Regions from separate parts of the Glaciecola sp. SC05 genome, predicted to be linked through region 1. Evidence: predicted binding sites of a transcription regulator. Region 1 holds the regulator's gene; each other region holds the start of a gene.
What was found. Region 1 encodes LexA, which represses DNA repair genes until DNA is damaged. Its sites were predicted from a motif close to TACTGTATNNNNATACAGTA; they were not measured.
Positions count from the first base shown of each region.

Region 1 (4,294 bases):
CCGCCACCTTCAACAAACAATGAACCCAACAAAATAGCGAAAGCAAACGGTAAAATCCAGAAGCTCCAGTTATTCATGCGTGGCAATGCCATATCTGGCGCCCCAATCATCATGGGGATCAACCAGTTCGCAAGTCCTGTAAAGGCCGGCATAACTGCACCAAAAACCATTATCAGTCCATGCACGGTGGTCATCTGATTAAAGAAATTAGGTTCAACGATTTGTAAACCCGGCTGGAATAATTCAGCACGAATGACCATAGCCATTGCGCCGCCTACCAAGAACATAATAAACGCAAACCACAGATACAAAGTACCTATATCTTTATGGTTTGTGGTGAGCACCCATCTCATCAGCCCTTTCGGGATGTGGTGATGATGATCGTCATGACCATCATGTGAATCGGCGCCGTGTGCAGTATCTGTTACCGTCGACATCTAATTATCTCCTAGTTGCCATTCATAATGGCGTTAACATCTTTTGCTTGTACCATATCGCCAGTGTTGTTACCCCAAGCATTACGTTGGTATGTAACGACCGCAGCAATCTCTGACATGGTGAGCTGTTTCGCGAATGACTGCATGGCAGTGCCAGCTTTACCGTACACAATGATATCGATGTGTGCAGGCTTGTCATTTAATGCAATTGAAGAACCTTTAATTGCTGGGAATACGCCAGCTAGGCCTTCGCCGTTAGGCATATGACATGCAGCGCAAACCGCTTCATGTACTCTTTTGCCATCAGCCATTAGTTCTTCCATTGACATATTCATCGCCAACAAACGTTGCTCTTCTTCTTTTGCTCTTAAAGCAATCGCTTCTTGCTCGTCAATCCAGGCAGCGTAGTCAACTGGATCTTTTGCAATAACTACGATGGGCATGAAGCCATGATCCTTTCCGCATAGCTCTGCACATTGGCCGCGGTAAACCCCTGGCACGTTTACATTAGTCCATGCCTCGTTTATAAATCCAGGGTTTGCATCTTTTTTCACTGCAAAGTCTGGCACCCACCATGAATGTATAACGTCATCAGAAGTAATTAAAAAGCGTACTTTTTTTCCGGTAGGAATAACCAAAGGGCGATCAACCTCTAGTAGGTAGTTCTCACCTTTTGTAAATTTGTTGCGGATTTGCTCTTGTTGGGTTGCCATGGTGGAAAAGAATTCCACATCATTATCCATATACTTATAGTGCCATTTCCACTGGGAACCTGTCACCAGCACGGTAATGTCAGCTTTAGATGCATCTTCCATCTCAATCAAAGTATTGGCAGCAGGCACAGCCATTGCAATCAGTATCAAAAACGGCACTACCGTCCAAGCAATCTCAACTTTTACGTTGTCATGGAAATGTGCAGGTTTAGCACCTTTCGATTTACGGTGCTTTACCATTGAGTAAAACATTACACCAAATACGATGACCGCAATCGCGATACAGATGTAAAACATCATCATATGCAGGCCATAAACTTCTTGGCTGATATCTGTCACGCCAGGGCGAAGGTTAAGATCGGATCTCTCTGATGCACTAGTGGCTAGTACCATCATGGGCGCACTCATCAATAGAGCACTTAAAGTAATTTGCAGCGACTTCACACTTGACTCCCAAAATTGAGGTTGACGTATTCTTAATACGAGTTCTGTTTTGCCAGTTATTTTTCTAGACAAAATCAGAAATTCTACGTCCGATGTTATTAGAATGTGAATAACTCGCTAATGATTAATCAATCCGAAGGATACGTCTAGTACTTTTTGGAGAAAAACCATACAAACAGTTCGTATTTACTAATAGTTAGCTTATTTTTTAATCAAATGGAAGTTTTGAGCGTAAATAATCACCAATTTGCCGTGAATATTGTTGTACGTAACTTGCAAGCAAGCTTTTGTAAAAACATAGAAAAGGCAGCAGATTTTTCTGCGAATTTCAGGTGGTTTATGGCTTAAATTTGTATCATTTTAGGAGAAAAAAGGGCAGTTTCCTGAGAAGAAACTGCCCTTTTTTTTGCGGTCTTAATTTAAATTTACGTTATCTCTAATAACGCCTACTGCAAGCCCTTCTATCTCGAAATATTGTGTCCGCAGATCGACTTCTATTGGTGAGAAATCGTCATTTTCAGCATGCAATATCACCAGCGGCCCTTTCTTCTCGAAGCGTTTTACGGTGACGTCATCATCTATTCTAGCAACCACAATTTGGCCGTTTCTGACATTATTAGTTTTGTGCACAGCTAATAGATCGCCATCCATTATCCCAATTTTCATCATACTCATACCGTTAACTCTTAACAGAAAGTCAGCACCAGGGTGAAACATTGCTGGGTCAACTTTATAGTGCGAGTCGATGTGTTCCTGAGCAAGGATAGGTTGACCTGCTGCCACCCGACCAATGAGGGGAATACCTTGCTCAATTTCGTCTTCTAGTGGACAGTTGAGCTTTATCCCACGAGACGTTCCCGGTAGGATTTCGATCACATTCTTCTTCGCCAATGCCTTGAGATGTTCTTCAGCGGCGTTTGCAGATTTGAAACCGAGCTCTCTCGCAATTTCTGCACGAGTAGGCGGCATACCAGTATCAATCATGGTTGTTTTTATGAGTTTGAGTACTTCTTCTTGCCTAGGAGTTAGTGGACGCATAACCAGCCTGTTTTTCTATACAGTTAGTTGGAGTATATCCTTTAATTGGCAAAGCGCAATACTCTTAATTTAATAATTGCTTTTTAAAGCTAGGCATAAGTACCTGAAAGCATGTTAATATTTAAGCCTTACTTTGATTCGGAGTGCGCATGTCACAGATTGGTTCTGCTTTTCGTTGGTTAGCATCTAAAGCCATAGGCTGGTTAGTTTCAGTAAAAAGCGTGCCTGCGGATATTGAAAAAGAGTTAGGTATCGATAAAACGAAACCTATTGTGTATTTATTGCAAACCGAATCCTTTACCGATCAGTTAGCTCTGGCCAAGTCGGCCCGAGCCCTAGATTTGCCCAATCCATTTGAAAATATAGAGATCGCTGGCGCTGAGCGCAAACGACGTTACTTCCTAACACGCCCTCAAAACTTATTAACCCGCAGGGTTAAAAAAACCAGCATTGAAGATGTTTTTACAGAATACTTTCACTTACACAGAGAGCACCTCGACATTGATTTACAGGTGATCCCCGTGTTTATCTCTTGGGGACGCTCTGCTGGTAAAGAAAAAAGCGGCTTTGCACAGCTATTTGCCATCAAAGCATCTCCAAACTGGCTCCGAAAGCTTTTTATTGTGCTGTTTTTTGGGCGAGACAACTTCGTTAGCTACTCAGCTCCGGTGTCTACGCGACAAATGTCTGAACTGCATGGCAGCGACAAACAGATAGCGCAAAAACTAGTGCGCGTGGCGCGGACGCATTTTCAGCGTAAGCGACAAACCCTCAGTGGCCCTACCTTGCTCGAGCGACAAACCTTATATAACTCAATTTTAGGCGCTACTTCAGTCAAACTTGCAATAGACGAACACGCGAGACAAAAATCTATCAGCCCAGAAGCTTGTCGTCATGAGGCACTGAAATATATCGACGAAGTGGCCGCCGACTATCGAGAGGGCCTCATTCGTATTGGCGACAGACTACTCAGACGAATTTGGAATAAAATTTATGATGGTATTGATGTCAGTCATGCAGAGCGCGTCAGAGAGTTAGCAAAAAACGGGCATGAGATAATTTACGTGCCCTGTCATAGAAGTCACATGGATTATTTATTGCTTACCTACGTGATTTATAACGAGGGCTTGGTGACGCCGCACATTGCGGCCGGCATTAACCTTAATTTTTGGCCTGTAGGCGGAATTTTCAGGCGCTGCGGGGCTTTCTTTTTAAGGCGGAGTTTTGCAGGCAATAAACTCTACACCGCGGTATTTAGAGAGTATCTCGAGCTACTCTTTAACAAAGGCTATTCGGTGAAGTACTTCCCAGAAGGTGGCCGCAGCCGAACAGGGAGACTACTTCCGCCAAAAACCGGAATGCTTGCGATGACTTTGCAAGCTATGACCAAGGGTATCAAACGTCCAGTCTCGATTGTGCCGGTTTACATTGGCTATGAGCACGTGATGGAAGTAAAAAGCTATATGAAAGAGCTAAAGGGAAAGTCAAAAAAGAAAGAGTCCCCTACTCAAGTATTTTCGGCTATTCGTAAGCTTAAAAACTATGGACATGGTTTTGTTAATTTCGGTGAGCCAATTCAGCTTAGCAACTTTTTAGATGAGTCGGTTAGCGACTGGCGTGAACAAAAAGCCCTTGATGACAAAAAGCCAAAGTGGTTGACCC
Region 1 is NZ_JBGIYY010000008.1:46,763-51,056, reverse strand. It holds gene ctaD (cytochrome c oxidase subunit I) at 1-437, opposite strand, end outside; gene coxB (cytochrome c oxidase subunit II) at 449-1,558, opposite strand; gene lexA (transcriptional repressor LexA) at 2,009-2,632, opposite strand; gene plsB (glycerol-3-phosphate 1-O-acyltransferase PlsB) at 2,782-4,294, shown strand, end outside.

Region 2 (4,294 bases), on a different contig from region 1:
TTAAGCAAAAAAAAGCCAGCAAAACGCTGGCTTCAAGTTACGACTGAAAATAACATCTAACAACTCATTTAGAAGGTCATTTTGGCTGAAAATTGTAGATAGTTTGAGTCGATTGCATCAAGTGCTGCGTCATCAATCGCATAATTACCAAACTCTAGCCCAACTTCTAAGTCTTCGTTAATATTCTCTAAGATATTAACCCCCCAATGAGAGCGATCACGATCTAAAATATCGGTCTGTGCAGCACCATAAAACACAGTAGAGCGCATGGTATCTGTCCAAAAATGACGATAGGAAACGGCATAGGCAATGGTACTTTCTACTTCGACTTCATCATTATCAGGGTTGGTTACAATATCAGGCGTCATGCCTGCTGCGACGTAGCGACCAGGGTCACCTACCGATACTTGGAAACGGAAGTCATCTTTACCCGATAGTTTTATTTTTGCAGCAATATTCCCAGCAATCGCCATTTCGTCTAAGCCGCCTTGGTCGACTTTACGCACTAATACACCCGCTGAAGCGACACCCCAGTCTCCACTTGCATTGTAACGAACAACAAAATCTGGAACAGATTCATCAGGATCCGCTTCTGCCCCGCTTAAACCGACTGCGCTAGCAGGTGTGCCACTATCGCCATCACCGTTAGTTTCTGGGTTTTCAATAGCAAACTGCCAGTTGCCGTACGTGTAGCGAATCTGCACATCACGCACGAACACTTCACCAACATGCGGTCCACCAAAATCTAGGGCCTCTGGAAGGGCATGAAGGGGCATAAATGTGCTCCAATTTTGACCAACCATCCAGTTTTTGTATTGAATATAGAATAAGCGTAAGCGGGGGTTAGAGGAGTTACTGATAACTTCGTTACCGCCGCCGCCGTACATATCTAATTCAAAAAAACCGCTCACGTCGCCGTGCGTAATTTTAAAGTTTAGACGCGACTCACGTATGTTAAAGCCCGTTTTATTAGTTTCAATAGCCTGCCCACCAGGTAAGTTGGCTACCCAATAGTCTTGATAACCAATGTCCCCATTTACATGTCTTACATCGACTTTTACATACCCGCCAATAGCAACCTTAGTGGTTTTATCGTCAACGGTAGAAGAAAAGATTTCTACTGCTTGCGCGCTTGTCGCACCCAAGCCAGAGATTACTGCTAGTGCGGCAATTGTTTTGCGAAATGTGTTGTTCATATGTCGTCCTATGTGTGTTGTGTGGAACTAAGCAATTGCGACTCAATGTAAAGAGGAGGACTGGCTTAATGAATAGGAGAAATAGAAAGAGTGTTTTTCCAAATCTCGTATGAGATTTTAGTATTACAACCATCGTCTAAGCATTTAAATTTAATTAAATTCATATATTTCAGATAGTTAAATTAATTAAAGATAAAAATCAGCGGTTTTTCTTTGAATGCAAACAAGATGTAAATTCCTTTTTACAGAATTGTTGATCGACCAAAGTCTCAGAGCTAAATGCCTGAAACCAAGCCAATTTCACGGAAACTAAACGACTTTCGACAGTATAAAGTGGGAATTAATCGTTTGTAGCATGTATCAATCTTCGCTGATCTCGTGCTTTGCGACCATCGTTTAATACCCTATGAACAGCGAAAAGCCGTACACAAAAAACTATCCTCGCAGACCCCGCCAAGGTTGCTGCGATTTTTGCAGGCGAACGATAGATTTGACCTTTCATCATCTGATCCCAAAAAAGATGCATCGGCGCACTTTTTTTAAGAAAAACTTTAATAAAGAAATCCTCGCTCAGGGCATCGACATTTGTCGCCTATGCCATGATGGCATTCATAGCACCTATACAGAAATGGAGCTGGCTAAACATTTTTGTACATTTGATCAACTCCAAAATGATCCAAAGCTTCGCTGTCATTTTGAGTGGGTTAGCAAGCAAAGAGTAAGCAAGTAGGCACTAATATAACAATGTTGCTCATTGCGCGAAATAAGTACTCGATTCAAGAAAAATTTAGACAACACGACTATTAACAAGCGTTTTTGCAAATATAACGAGCCGCCAATTTAATACTGTATTTTTAAACAGCAATTTCATACACTAAGCCGACTAAATTATTCACCTTTAAAAAGGTCAGCCGATGCGAAAGCTGCCTACATTTTACTATTTAACGCACTTTTACGAGTTTTTAGAATTTGTTGAGGGCCCTTGTGCGTCGCTATTGCACCCTCAACATCACGCTTTTTTAAATGCTTTTCATCAGGCAACGAAAGCACAACAGTGCACGCTGGTTAGATGCATCAATCGAAAAACCTCGGCAGTAAAAATTAGCTCCTTACGCTTTGCCGAATTACCCAACATTGCTGAGCTTATCGAGCAGTTAATTGACTTGGGCTGGCTAGCACACCCTGCGATAGAAGACATGCCTGACTGGTTGAACTGCCTGACGAAAGATGAACTTTACGAGGTATATTGCGAATCTGCGCAGACAGATACTCCCACGATCAACAAAAGCGCAGCCAAATCGACACTGCTTAGAGCATTTGATCATCTTCCGGAAGACGCATATGCACAATCAATGGCGGTGAATAGCTTCGTGATGCGCAAAGTCGATCCAATCATCGATTATTTTTTGTTCCTATATTTTGGCAATACAAAATCTCGATTAAATCAGTTCTCGCTGCGCGATCTTGGGGTAATGAATACACGCGAAGAGCAGGCCCAAATGCAAGCTAGGTTTGATTGTAAAGATGCGGCATTAAGCAGTTTTATGCTTTCTAAGTATTTATCGAAAGTCCGGCGTCAACCCCTCGATTCCTATCACATAGTCGAAGGTTTGCTTGCTCAACTTCCAAAAGCCCAAGGCGCAGCAGCACAAGAAAAACACAATGCAGCAGTTTACGAACTAGCCACCGGCATGTTGGACTTTAATCAAACAAAAGCGCTCAGTTTGTTAAAAGAAACGGAGTCTGAACAAGCGCAAGAAAAATGGTGTCGAGAAGCCTATAAAGTTCTCGATCCGAAGCTTGTGCAAACCCATTTAGAAAAAATTATCGACAATCCCATCAGTGACCGCCTGCTGGCCTTTGCTGAAGACTTTTTGGCGCGTAAATACCAACAAAAACGCACGAGTATACTCACCGATATGCTAAGAGAGGGAAATCAACATCTGCAACTAGATGAGGTACATAAAGGCGGGGTTGAGCGCGGCGTAATAGCATACTATGCACAACAAGAGATCACTGCTTACCGAACCGAGAATACGCTCTGGCGAAGCTTATTCGGCCTGGTCTTTTGGCAGGAACTTTTTGAGACCCCAGGCCTAGGACTCGCCACAGAGTTTGACGTCATGCCGATGTGTCTAAAGAAAAATAACTTTTATCAAGCTGCAGGCGAGGCAATACATCTCAAGCTAGATAGTCTCAAACAACCCAATGCATTGATGCGCTTGCTTCACAAAAACGCGACCCAATACTACGGCAAAAGACAGGGAATATTCCACTGGCGCAGTGACATGTTAGCGCAGCTGTCGATATTGGTTGAGCACCTTTCACCGAGTGCCATAATGGCTCAACTGCTGCGTATGAGCCAAGATTGGCAGGCCAGTCATGACGGGTTTCCAGATATCATGGTACTTGAAGCGGGCAAATTGCGGTTTGAAGAAATCAAGGGTGAAGGCGATGTACTGAGGCGAAATCAGCTAAGCTGCATCAAATCTTTACGCGACTGCGGATTTGATGTTCGTATCACCACCGTCGATTTTATTATTGACCCTAATCAGCCTTATGTTGTTGTAGACATTGAGACGACTGGCGGCCGAGCAGGTAATCATAAAATTACCGAAATTGGCATGGTAAAGATGCAGGCGGGCAAAATTATAGAGCGCTGGCAAAGCTTGATTAACCCTCAGCGCCGCATACCCTCAAATATTACGGCACTAACCGGCATCGATAATGACATGGTCAAAGATGCACCCATATTTGCTGACGTTGCTGATGAGGTAGAGAAGTTCACTCAAGACTGCATTTTTGTGGCTCATAATGTGAACTTTGATTACGGCTTTATCAAACAAGAGTTTGCGCAGCTAGAACGCTTTTGGAGGCGTCCAAAGCTGTGTACGGTTCAGCAAATGCGAAAATATTATAAAGGCATTAAATCATATTCATTAGCCAACCTTACACGGCATTTTGAGATTGATATGGAGCGTCATCATCGAGCTATGTCAGATGCAGTAGCCGCCAGCGAGCTTCTAAATTTAATTAACGAAAAACGATTTAGCCACATCAATCAAGCAAACATGAAAGGCTCTGTAAAGCAGGCTGTA
Region 2 is NZ_JBGIYY010000010.1:99,663-103,956, forward strand. It holds gene AB9H30_RS10915 (DcaP family trimeric outer membrane transporter) at 69-1,196, opposite strand; gene AB9H30_RS10920 (exonuclease domain-containing protein) at 2,111-4,294, shown strand, end outside.
Region 2: the regulator LexA is predicted to act here: its motif matches at 2,041-2,060, upstream of AB9H30_RS10920 (exonuclease domain-containing protein).

Region 3 (4,294 bases), on a different contig from region 1:
GGTAAGTTCAGCCACTTCGTGTCGATGGCAACGTAGCTTGAGTGCATATACGGGTGATTGAAAACTCAGTTGCTCTAATTTGAGCTCAATAATACTGAGCCAGTCTGCGCTTCGGTAAATAGGCATTGCGCTGTCAAAGGTTACCGGTAGAGGCGCATGTTCGCGCTGATAAAAATCGATGTGTATTTGTAAGCATCGCGCATTGCGCACATATAAAAAATCGCTGAGCTTATTCAGGGCATGGATAATAACCGGTCGGAGCTTGTCAGCTAAAGAGATGTCGTAGAGTAGCTCGATATAATCGTCGTATTGGCTCAAAGGCTTAAAAAAGCTCACGCGAGACGGAGCTTGGCCACGTAGCTCTGACACCACATCTAATGATACGCGACTAAGTCGATTAGCCAGCTCGGATAAAGGCACACGATTGAGTTCGGCCATGCTATGAATACCAATGCGTTTGAGTTTTTCAAGATCTTTTAGCTCGATGTCAGATAAGCTCAGCGCACATATCTGTAATGCGTCGTTGATTGTGCTGCGCTCTTCGGTGATGACTCCCGTTCCGTGTTTCGCCATAAGCTTGGCTGCCTGAATAGAAAAAGCCGCTGCACTTTGGTATTCGTAACCTTGCTTGCTTAGGCATTGCTGTATGACTTGCCAGTAAGGTTTTATCCCACCGTATAGCGACAGCATATTCTGTGCTCGCAAAATTAAGCCTTGAGGCGGTGCCAGTACAATATCAGAGGTGAGTAAATACAAGGCATTAGCCAAGTGTTCAAGGGTGTTGTTTTCAACTTCAGGGCGGTATTCATGCAAGGCTAAATCAGGGTAAAGCAAACTTGCACTAGCCAAGCCCATACCTATTTGGATGCCGCGAGCCTGTGCTGCAGCATTTATTTGTACGAGCTGATTGTGTTTTACTTCATAAATTGCGCGGGGCTCGGAGATCACTTTAGGATCGCTAATTTGACTGTGCTCAATCACATTTAGTTGGAGTCGGGTAAAGTGTAGATAAATCCACAAGGAGCGAGTGTCAAATTGCATCTTAGATCAGCTCGGTTAACGCTTAGCATGGATATTAACTACGCTGCCTATAGGTATGGGCTTAGGTCGAAAAGCCGGACCTGTGCGACACTTAAAAGGAAGCTTTATACTGACAGAAGGTTTTGCCCAACCGACTTTTTGCTTGTTAATTTTAACCTGTAGTTGCTCGTTTTCTCGCCGCAGTGATAGCGATAGACTAAGGGGCAAATTGCTTGTGGCGTGTTCGCTATTGTCAAACCAAAAACAGTGACTTGCACCGTGCAAAGTCGCTAGTTCGAGTTTACGTATTTGTGTATGTAAGAGCTTTTTTTGCCATATAAAGATGCCTTCACATACCCCGCTTTTAGCGCATTGCTCAGCGCTCCAAAGTGCTTCGTCGTCAGTATCGGGATAAATGACTACCAGTTGTTCTAAGGATATATTTTCGCTTAACAAAAACTCTGCATTTAATTGAAACGGTGGTGCAATAAATATCCAGAGTTTATCACGAGTGCGGCTGATTTTTTTTTGCAGTACTTCCAGCATTAAGCGCAGCTCGCCACAGCCTAAGTAGCTGTTGATATGGATCATGCCAGCGCTTGGAAAACCACCTGATAATGCTTTATCTAAGGCCTCATAACCGGTTTCGAGTCGCGTGCTTTGTGCAGATGTTTGCTTGGCTTTTGCAGCTGTCCATATCCATTGCTTACTTTCTAGTTCGTGTAAAAGTGGATTCATATGACACTCTAAAATACTGTATATATGTACAGTATAAATACTTTGTTTAAGTGATCAACCGTTTCTCAAATTTATAAGGCTAAACGAGCTTAAGTGATTTATTTAACAAGGATTATTGTTGAAAGGAGGTCTTAATATAAAAGATAACGGAACATGGATGTTCTTATTAATCAGCACATAAACAGAGTATTAGGATGCTGATCAGCATCCGCTTTATAAGGCTTGTTACGAGGTAATATGTATTGGCTAGGTTTTACGAGCACTTATCTTAGACTTCGTTTACCTAGCTTTTGGATATTGCTAAAACACAAAACCAGCACGTAGGCTGGTTTTATATCTACTAAAAAATAGTGGCTTAGCGTATTTATGGGTAATAGTGTCTATTATTTGATAATTTTTTGACTATCAAGTAAATACAATTACATCGGTAGCGGTATGGCGCTGTTGTTTAAAGTTGCTTTGCCGTCTTGCAAAGTAAATGACATGCTGTAGCCATTTTCTGTTTCTGTAAATAAGCCCTGCTGCAGCAAGCCATCTAAAGTCATTTCACTTTGCTGTGCGATGAGTTGCTCTAGTTCAATAGGATCCATCTCTGCAATTTGTGGGTTGCCGGCAAGCTGCTGTTTAACTACCATGGCGGCAATAAATTTGGCTGCACTATCATCTATGTTTAGTTGCGTAGTAGACTGCATATGCTGAACCCAAAAATCATTATTTTCCATGGTGTCCGGTAAGCTATTAACACCTGCAAGTTTGTTGCTCGATGTGAGCTCTATGTTGCCGTTGTTTAGCACGGCATTAAGTTTGCTAACGTTCAGCTCAGGCTCAACTTGAAGCTGACCTAAAAGGTGGGTTTGTATGGTTTGTTGCATGATTTCTTGGGCGCGTTGTGGCGTCTGCATAATGTCTTTATTCATCTGCTGGTATGCCATAAAGAATGGTTCGTGCAAGTTATTTACCTCCATCACCATATTTGCATCGCTTAAAGTGAAATCTGCTGTAGTCAGTGTTGCTAGCTTCACTTCTAGGCTAGAATCGGCTAAGCCTGCATCTTGATCAAAATCGATGGTGCTGCTTAAAGACAGCTGCTCGAGTAGCGAATTTGTATTGTCGATCAAATTTTCAATTTTCACTTCTTTAAGCGTCATTAATGCAGCGCCGTCATAAAAGCTGCCTTTGATCATCTCAGTGATAGAGCTTTGCGCATCAAAAGAAACAGCCAAATCATTCAGCTCAAAACGGTATACATTCGGCAAATTCATACGTATGTTGCCCGGACCGCCTGCATATATCACTGAATCATCCGACAAGTAACCCTTGCCTTGCCAGCCTTCTGTCGACGCAGTCAGGTTGATTGATTCGTCGGTATAGGTCATCGCTGCGATGCGATCTTGATAGCTGGTACCACCAAATAAGCCCATTTTACCAAGTGCCTGGTATACGGGGCCATCTTCTAGCACCTTAAGTGAGGGTGGCAGTTCATCTACTACAAGGGTGACGGCCCAGTCTAACCATCCCAAGCCCATACCGTTTTTAGTCAATACCGGCCCATGCTGAGCTTGCGCTTGTAAGTTGATTTTCCATTCAGGTAACTGCGAGGCACCAGCTAAACCCTGAAATTTGAGCATTACTTGGATATCAGCGACTGTAGAAAACCATGATTGTTCGCGGTTAACAATACTTGCTTGATAAACACCGGTTTCGTTTACCGCTGCTATGTAATTATCCAATCCTTGATTGAAAGTATTTCCGGCAAATTTAGGCCCAATCAATGCCACACTTAACAGTAAGATAACGATGATAAAGAGAAGTTTTTTCATGAAAACGTCCTTGTTAAAAAATAAGCCGCTTGATGCTTATCATGGTCAGCATCAAGCAATTATGGTGGATATGGTTAAAGTAAGTAATGCGTAATAACGAAAATGTCGGTGCTTAAATACCGAGCCCTATGATTTTGCTTGCTCGCTAGCAATAAAGTCGTCGATATTACGCTCTAATATAAATAGTGGTACTGAGCCGTGCGCGAGTACAGCATCATGAAAGGCGCGTAAATCAAACTTATCGCCGAGTGCGTCTTCAGCTCTTTTGCGTAATTCTTTGATTTTTATTTCCCCGATTTTATAAGACAGCGCTTGTGCTGGCCAGGAGATGTAGCGATCAATTTCAGTGCGTACGTTGTGCTCGCTGAGTGCGGTATTTTCAAGCATGTAGTTCATGGCTTTGTCACGACTCCAGCCAAATACATGCATGCCGGTATCCACGACGAGCCGACAGGCGCGCCACATTTCATAGCTTAGACGCCCAAAATTATCATATGGGTCTTCATAAATACCCACTTCTAAGCCCAAAAACTCTGAATACAAACCCCAGCCTTCGCCAAAGGCTGAAATATAAGTTTTGCGGCGCACGTTTGGTAAGCCTTCAAGCTCTGCTGCCAAAGAAATTTGGAAGTGATGACCTGGCACTGCCTCGTGCAGCGTTAAAGCTGGAAGGGCGTAAAGTGGACGTTTATCTAGTGCATAGGTATTGACCCAAT
Region 3 is NZ_JBGIYY010000024.1:5,063-9,356, forward strand. It holds gene AB9H30_RS17605 (DNA polymerase Y family protein) at 1-1,041, opposite strand, end outside; gene imuA (translesion DNA synthesis-associated protein ImuA) at 1,057-1,758, opposite strand; gene AB9H30_RS17615 (DUF945 family protein) at 2,178-3,578, opposite strand; gene AB9H30_RS17620 (DUF885 family protein) at 3,705-4,294, opposite strand, start outside.
Region 3: the regulator LexA is predicted to act here: its motif matches at 1,773-1,792, upstream of imuA (translesion DNA synthesis-associated protein ImuA).